One region of the Pseudomonas sp. 18-147 genome, then DNA from elsewhere that is predicted to be linked to it. Evidence: riboswitches for the same ligand, from Rfam matches in the RefSeq annotation. Region 1 holds a riboswitch; the other holds the start of a gene.
The links. A riboswitch is a leader RNA that binds a small molecule or an ion and turns the genes downstream of it on or off. The one in region 1 is predicted to bind cobalamin.
Positions count from the first base shown of each region.

Region 2: linked by a shared signal. The riboswitch ahead of btuB (TonB-dependent vitamin B12 receptor) and the one ahead of cobG (precorrin-3B synthase) in region 1 are both predicted to bind cobalamin.

Region 1 covers NZ_CP182296.1:2,373,444-2,376,844, reverse strand. The annotation lists gene ACM0M4_RS11450 (precorrin-8X methylmutase) at 1-102, opposite strand, end outside; gene cobG (precorrin-3B synthase) at 99-1,469, opposite strand; cobalamin riboswitch at 1,560-1,810, opposite strand; gene ACM0M4_RS11440 (bifunctional cobalt-precorrin-7 (C(5))-methyltransferase/cobalt-precorrin-6B (C(15))-methyltransferase) at 1,896-3,143, shown strand; gene ACM0M4_RS11435 (cobalt-precorrin-5B (C(1))-methyltransferase) at 3,136-3,401, shown strand, end outside.
Region 2 covers NZ_CP182296.1:4,257,922-4,261,322, forward strand. The annotation lists gene btuB (TonB-dependent vitamin B12 receptor) at 1-1,561, opposite strand, end outside; cobalamin riboswitch at 1,658-1,865, opposite strand; gene ACM0M4_RS20140 (FUSC family protein) at 1,913-3,401, opposite strand, start outside.

The sequences.
Region 1 (3,401 bases):
CTTTTCAAGGTCGGCCGGGATGCCGGCGAGGTTCGCTTCGGCGCGGATGGTGGCGAACGACTGGCGATAGATCGCCTGGCCATCGCGGATGTAGTCAATCATGCGGGTTTTCCGGAAGTGGGCTGGGAAGGCAGGGCCGCCAGGTAGTCGGCGGCCGTGGCGAAAGTCAGGCGGCTGGCCAGCAACTGGCCGAATCCGGGGTGGCATGGGTCGTGCCGGTACAGGTCGTAGAACCCGCCGCTGCGCGCCAGCAGGGTGAGCGGCGCGCGGTGGGCGGCGGCGCAGGACCGTTCGCAGCCGCACAGGTGCAGTTGCGGCAGGTCGCTGCGCGGGCCGAGGCGTTCGGCCAGGCGCAAGGCGTCGCCCTTGGTGTCGGCCAGGCCCCTGGCGCAGGCGCTGGAACCGCTGCAGGCGATCAGCCGCGCCAACGGCGCATCGGGCTCGGTCAGCAGGCCGAGTCCGCGCAGGCCGAGCAGCGCCTGGTCGGCCTCGGCGTGCGCCAGGTTCGGCAGGAGCACGCTTTGCCAGGGGGTCAGGCGCAGGCTGCCGTCGCCATGGCGTTCGACCAGCTCGGCCAGGCCTTCCAGGCAAGCGCTGTCGAGCCGGCCGAGCGGCGCCGCCGCGCCGACCATCACCAGGCCCGGCTGGCGTTGCGGCTGGACGCCGAGATGACTCCACGGACGCCCCGGCGAACGCCGCCAGGCCGCCACCCGCTCGTCACGCCGCAGAGGGAAATCCAGGCGCGCCTGCAAGGCCTCCAGCAAGGGTTCTCCGGCCAGCTCCTGCAACAGGTGGCGCATTCGCGTCTGTTGCGGCTGGGCGCGCTCGAGGAACAGGTCGAGCAGCGCCAGCACCAGGGACTCGCCCCGCTCCGCCGGCAACGCCGCCAGGGGGCGGTCGCGGGCCGGGCAGCCGGCGAGTCCGAAGACCAGCGTCGCGGTCGGCGCCGCGGGCATCGGCGAGAGCCAGATGTCATGGGGATGTTCGAGCATCGCCAGGTCTTCGCCGCCGTCCAGCTGGATGGCGAACTTGGCCGACAGCGCGTGGTAGCGGCTGTCCGCCTGGAGCCGCAGCAACAGCCGAGCGGCCAGCGGGCGCACGTCCAGCGACAGGTGCGGATCGAGCCCGGCGGCCGGGCTGAGCATCAGGTTACGCACGTCGTCGGCGCCGGCCAGGGACTCATGCCGGGGACCGAGGCCGGCGTCCAGCAGGCGGCGGACAAGCCGCTCTTCCTCGCCGCGACGGACGCCGCGCAATTGCAGGTTGGAACGGTTGGTCGCCTCGATCACGCCGCTGGCGCAATCCCGCGCCGCGGCCGCCACGGCGCGTGCCTGGGCGGCGTCCAGGCGGCCGGCGTCGAGCTTGATGCGGCAGATGCCGCCGTCCAGCGCCTGGACGATACGCAGCAGGCCGGGACAGGGCGACGGACGTGGTACGGGCAGGGGCGCCGGGGTCTGGTCGTCGTTCAAAAACGCTACTCGAATCGGCGTCGCGGCGACCGCACCGCTGTCCCCCAGGGACAGACCACGGCATCGGTACACCCCGCCCGATGTTGGCACTCGCGACTGGTTTCGGCGGCAGGTCTCCTGGCTCGCAGCCCGGCGTTCCACCCGGGGGAGGAACCTCCGCTTCGCGCCGCCTTCCCGGTAATCCAGTGGCGAATGGCGCGAATACAGGCTGCATACAGTTGCGGGGGCAGCCACGGCTAGGCCCGGGCTTCGAAAAGACCGCGGCTCCGTGTTCCCTCTTCGGCCCTCGTTGGCCCCGCGCTAACGCGAAAGGGCCGGGCACCGACGAACGCGCTATTATGCCGCCCAGCCCGGGGCCGGGAAAACCCATTCCGTCCGGAAGCCGTCGCGGGCCCTTCACAGACGCATTTCAGGAGTATCGGAACCGTGTCATCGGCAGACTCGACGCCGCCCTGGCTGACCCTGGTGGGCATCGGCGAGGACGGTTATCCCGGCCTCGGCAAGCAGGCCCGGCGTGCCCTGCTGCAAGCCAGCCGGATCGTCGGCGCGGCGCGCCAGCTGGAACTGCTGCCGCCGTGCATCGGCGCCGCCCGCGAAACCTGGCCGACGCCGTTCTCCCTGGAACCATTGCTGGCCCGGCGCGGCCAGCCGACCTGCGTGCTGGCCAGCGGCGACCCGATGCTGTTCGGCGTCGGCGCCAGTCTCGCCCGGCAACTGCTGGCGACCGAACTGCGGGTCCTGCCGGCGCCCTCCTCCCTCTCGCTGGCCGCCGCCCGCCTCGGCTGGGCCCTGCAGGAGGTCGCCTGCCTGTCGCTGGTGGCGCGCCCGCTGGCGGCGCTGCAGGCACAGGTCCACGACGGCCGGCGCCTGCTGGTCCTCAGCAACGACGGCGACAGCCCGGCCGCCATCGCCCGCCTGTTGAACGCCCGTGGCTTCGGCGCCAGTCGCCTGAGCGTGCTGGAACACCTCGGCGGGCCGCTCGAGCGCCGTCTCGACGGCCTCGCCGGCGACTGGTCGCTGCCGCGCGCCGCCGATCTCAACCTGGTGGCGGTGGAATGCCGCGCCGGCGCCGGCGCCGTGCGCCTGCCGCTGACCCCGGGCCTGGCCGACGAGGCCTATCGCCACGACGGCCAGTTGACCAAGCGCGACGTCCGCGCCGTGACCCTGGCGCGCCTGGCGCCCTGCCCCGGCGAGCTGCTCTGGGACGTCGGCGCCGGTTGCGGCTCCATCGGCATCGAATGGATGCGCGCGCACCCCAGTTGCCGGGCGATCGCCATCGAAGCCAACGACGAGCGCCAGGAACATATCCGCCACAACCGCGACGCCCTAGGCGTACCGACCCTGCACCTGGTCGCCGGCAGCGCCCCGGAGGCGCTGCTGGAACTGCCCGAGCCGGACGCCATCTTCATCGGCGGCGGGGTCACCGCCGAGGGCGTGCTGGAAACCTGCTGGAAGCGCCTGCGGCCCGGCGGCCGCCTGCTCGCCAACGCGGTCACCCTGCAGAGCGAACGGGTGCTGCTCGACTGGCAGCAACGCCTGGGTGGCGACCTCACCCGCCTCGGCGTCGCCCACGCGCGACCGCTGGGCGGTTTCGACACCTGGCGCCAGGCCTTGCCGATCACCCTGCTGGAATTGCGCAAGCCCGCCGCCAGGAAGCCTCCCCGCGATGCGTGAGGAAACCCCCGAGCAGCCCGCGCCGTTGCGCAGCGGCTACACCACCGGCAGTTGCGCCACCGCCACCAGCCTGGCGGCGGCGCGCCTGCTGCTGGGCGGCACGATCAGCGACGCGGTGCAGATCGTCCTGCCCAAGGGCCAGCAGGTGCTGATGCGCCTGGAATTCTGCCGCGCCTGGGAAAACGGCGCGGAAGCCGGCACCCTCAAGGATGCCGGCGACGATCCCGACGTCACCCATGGCGCCCTGGTGTTCGCCCG
Region 2 (3,401 bases), 1.9 Mb from region 1:
CCCGGCGCGGCAGTTCGTTGCCGTCGTTGACGCCGCCGGAACGGTTTTGCGGGTCGAGGAAGGTCGCGTTGGCGTTCCAGTCCCAGCCCAGCCACTGGCTGCCGAGGACCAGTTCGACGCCACGGATGCGCGCTTCGTCGATGTTGAACGGCACATAAAGCCCCTGACGGGTTGTATAGGTGATCAGCGAGTCGATGTCCGTACGATAGGCATTCACCGCCCAGTGCCCCCAGTCGTGCGTACCGCTGAGACCGACCTCCAGGCTGCGCGAAGTCTCGGCGTCCAGGTCGGGATTGCCGTAGTCGGGGAGGTAGAGTTCGTTGAAGGTCGGCGCCTTGAACGCCGTCCCGTAGCTGACGGTGAAGCGCAGCGCGTCGCTCAGCGCGTAGCCCCAGGCGGCGCTGCCGGTGTCGTGCACGCCGAACTGCTGGTTGTCGTCGCGGCGCAGGCTCAGTTGCCAATCCTGGCGACCGTACCGGCCGAGGTACTGGGCGAACCAGCCTTTGTTCAGCCGCGAGTCGACGCTGAAGGCTTCGCTGCTGCTGATCTCGTCCTTCTGCCAGTCGTAGCCGAGGGTCAGCACATGGCCTTCGGCCAGGGTCAGGTCGTTCTGCCAGGACAGGCTGTCGCGACGGGTATCGAAGCGCGAGTAGAAACGGCCATCCTGATAGGCATCGGCCTTGTCCTCGCTGCGCCCTGCCTGGAGGGTCACCAGCCAGGGATCGAGCGGAGTGAAGCGGGCACGGCCGCCGACCAGGTTCTGCTCGCCGTCGGCGTTGGTATTGAAACCAGAGTTGCCGAGGACCTGGTCATAGTCGTTGTGCGACTTGGCCCTGACCAGGGTGCCGTCGAGTTCCAGGCCATTGTCGAAGCGATAGCCGCCGCGCAGGTTGCCGGACAGGTTGCGGTAGCCGTCTCGGTCTGGCTCATAGCCCGCAGTACCGGCGCGCTTGGTATTGATCCCCGCCGTATCGAAGCTGCTCACCCCGAGGCTGTACCAGCCGTTGCCGGCGCCGCCGCTGACCCCGGCGCTGCCCTCCAGGGTCTGATGGGTGCCGTAACCGGCGGAGAAGAACGGCTTGGCGCCCTGGCCGTCGCCGCGCCGGGTGAAGATCTGGATCACCCCGCCGATGGCCTCCGAGCCGTACAGGCTGGAACGCGGCCCGCGGACCACCTCGATGCGCTCGATCAGCTCCACCGGCAAGTCCTGGAACGCGGTGAGGCCAGCGCTGGCCGAGCCGACCTTGATGCCGTCGATCAGCACCAGCACATGGTCGGACTCGGTGCCGCGCAGGAACAGCGTGGTGTTCTTGCCGAAACCGCCGTTGTTCGCCAGCGACACGCCGGGTACCTGGCGCAACAGCTCCGGCACGCTGCGCGCCTGGCTGCGCTCGATATCCTCGCGGTCGATGACGCTCACCGCCGCCAGGCTCTGGGAAGCGGTCTGGGCGGTACGGGTGGCGGTCACCACCTGGTCGGCAAGGCTGACCGGTTCGGCCAGGCTCAGGGAAGACGCGCCGCACAGCGCCACGGCTGCCGGGGTCAGGAAAACTCTGTTCATGCTCTGCGCTGCTCCGTCGCTCTCACCCGCGCGACCTGGGTCGAGGCAGACGGAGGACGAAGCGACGGCAGGAGACGTCCGACAGCGCCCTCCGCGATGCCGTGGGTGCGTCAGGCCGGTCTCCGGGCTCGCGAGCGAAGCGCTGGACGCTTCCAGCCGCGCCTTCCCATGCCGGAGCACAGTGGTCATCGAGCGGCTGTCTGATTCGCCTACCGTTGCGGGGGCAGCGCTGGCCTGGTTCCGACGGAACGCACCAGCTTCCCTGTTTCACCCCTTGCGGGGCACCTGTCGCAAGGCGCGCAGCTTAGTGGTTCGGGGCTTGCGCGGTCAATGTGGGCGGCCACCGCAGAACTAGCGCCCGGCTCCGGGGAGCGGGTCCGCGCGCAGCGCCGTCCCGGCCGGAGCATGGCTGCGGCACCACTGCCGCCAGGTGGCCTGCAACTGCACCAGCGCGGCGCCGGCCAGCTCGCCGCGTTCGCTGCCGGCCAGCGGGCTGGCGGCCAGGGCCTTGAGCAGGCGCGCGGTCGGCGGGTCGAGGGCGTGTTCACGCTCAGCCCGCGGGCCATCGCCCAGCAGCGCCAGGCGCAGGCGCCGCAGGTAGCGGTCGCGGGCCTGCGCCAGGGACGCCGGGACCTCCTCCAGGCACTGCCGCAGGTAGAGCAGCTCGTCGCCGAAGTCGAGTCCCATCAGGCCGTCCGACCAGGGCTGGCGGCGCCCCTCCGGCAAACGGTCGTAGCGCTGCGCCAGGCGGATCAGGCGATCCGCGGTGCGCCCGCCGAACCAGGCCTCGGCCTGCGCCGGCGAGCGCAGGGTGAGCCGCGCCAGGTCGCCGAGGGTGGCCTGCAGCATGCGCCGGTAATGGCGTTCGCCCGGCCGCAGGCTGACCAGGTTGAACACCAGCACGGCGAAGGCCACCCCGAGCACCGTCGACAGGGCGTTGTTGAGGAAGTGCGCGAGGTCGTAGCTCATGCTGTTGCTCGGCGCGACGTTCTTCACGAAGAAGATGCAGAACGGCGAGGCGATCCCGGCCAGGCTCGCCCGGTTCACGCACAGCGCGGCGAAGAACAGCGGTACGCCCAGGCCCAGGCAGAGCAGCGGGAAGCCGTCCACGCCGGGCAGGTAGAACAGTGCGACGAAGCCGGCCAGCGGGATCGACAGGAGGATCCCGCGAAGGAAGTTCAGGCCGGCCTGGGCCGGGTTGTCGCGGCTGGCGAAGAGACTCAGCACCACGCCGGTGATCGACACCGCGCCCAACCCGCTCGGCCAGGCGCTGGCCAGCCAGAACGCGGCCACGCAGAGGAACGCCAGGGCGCTGCGCAGGCCGAACAGCACGCCGCGCTCGATGTCCCGGTGCCAGGCGATGGCGCCCGGCGCCTGGCGGGTGGGCGCGCCATAGACCAGCGCCTCGACGCTGCGCCCGGCCGCCCTCGCCTCGCCGAGCAGGCGTTCGAGGCAGACCAGGCACAGGTGCAACTGTCCGTGCGCCGCGTCCAGCGCCAGGCGCAAGCGCTGCCGGCAGGCCTCGAACTCGGCCTGGCGGCCCTCGCGCAACAGTGCCTCGAGTTCTTCCAGCCAGGGCTGCAAGGCGTGCGCGCTGGCCGGATCGAGCAGCCTCCGCTCGCGAGCCACCTTGCGCGCCGCGCGCAGCAGGCCGAGCAGGTCGAGGCCTAGCACGCGCAAGGCCTGGGAACGGGCGCGGCCGAGCGCACCCTCGAACCAGGCGTGGTCGCGCTGGGCGTCCGCCGCGGCGATCCGCCCCAGCGCCGCGAGCAGCTCGCCGCGTTCGTCGGCACCGCGCAGCTCCGCCGCGGCCGCCTGCAAGCCGGCCTCCCAGGCCGCC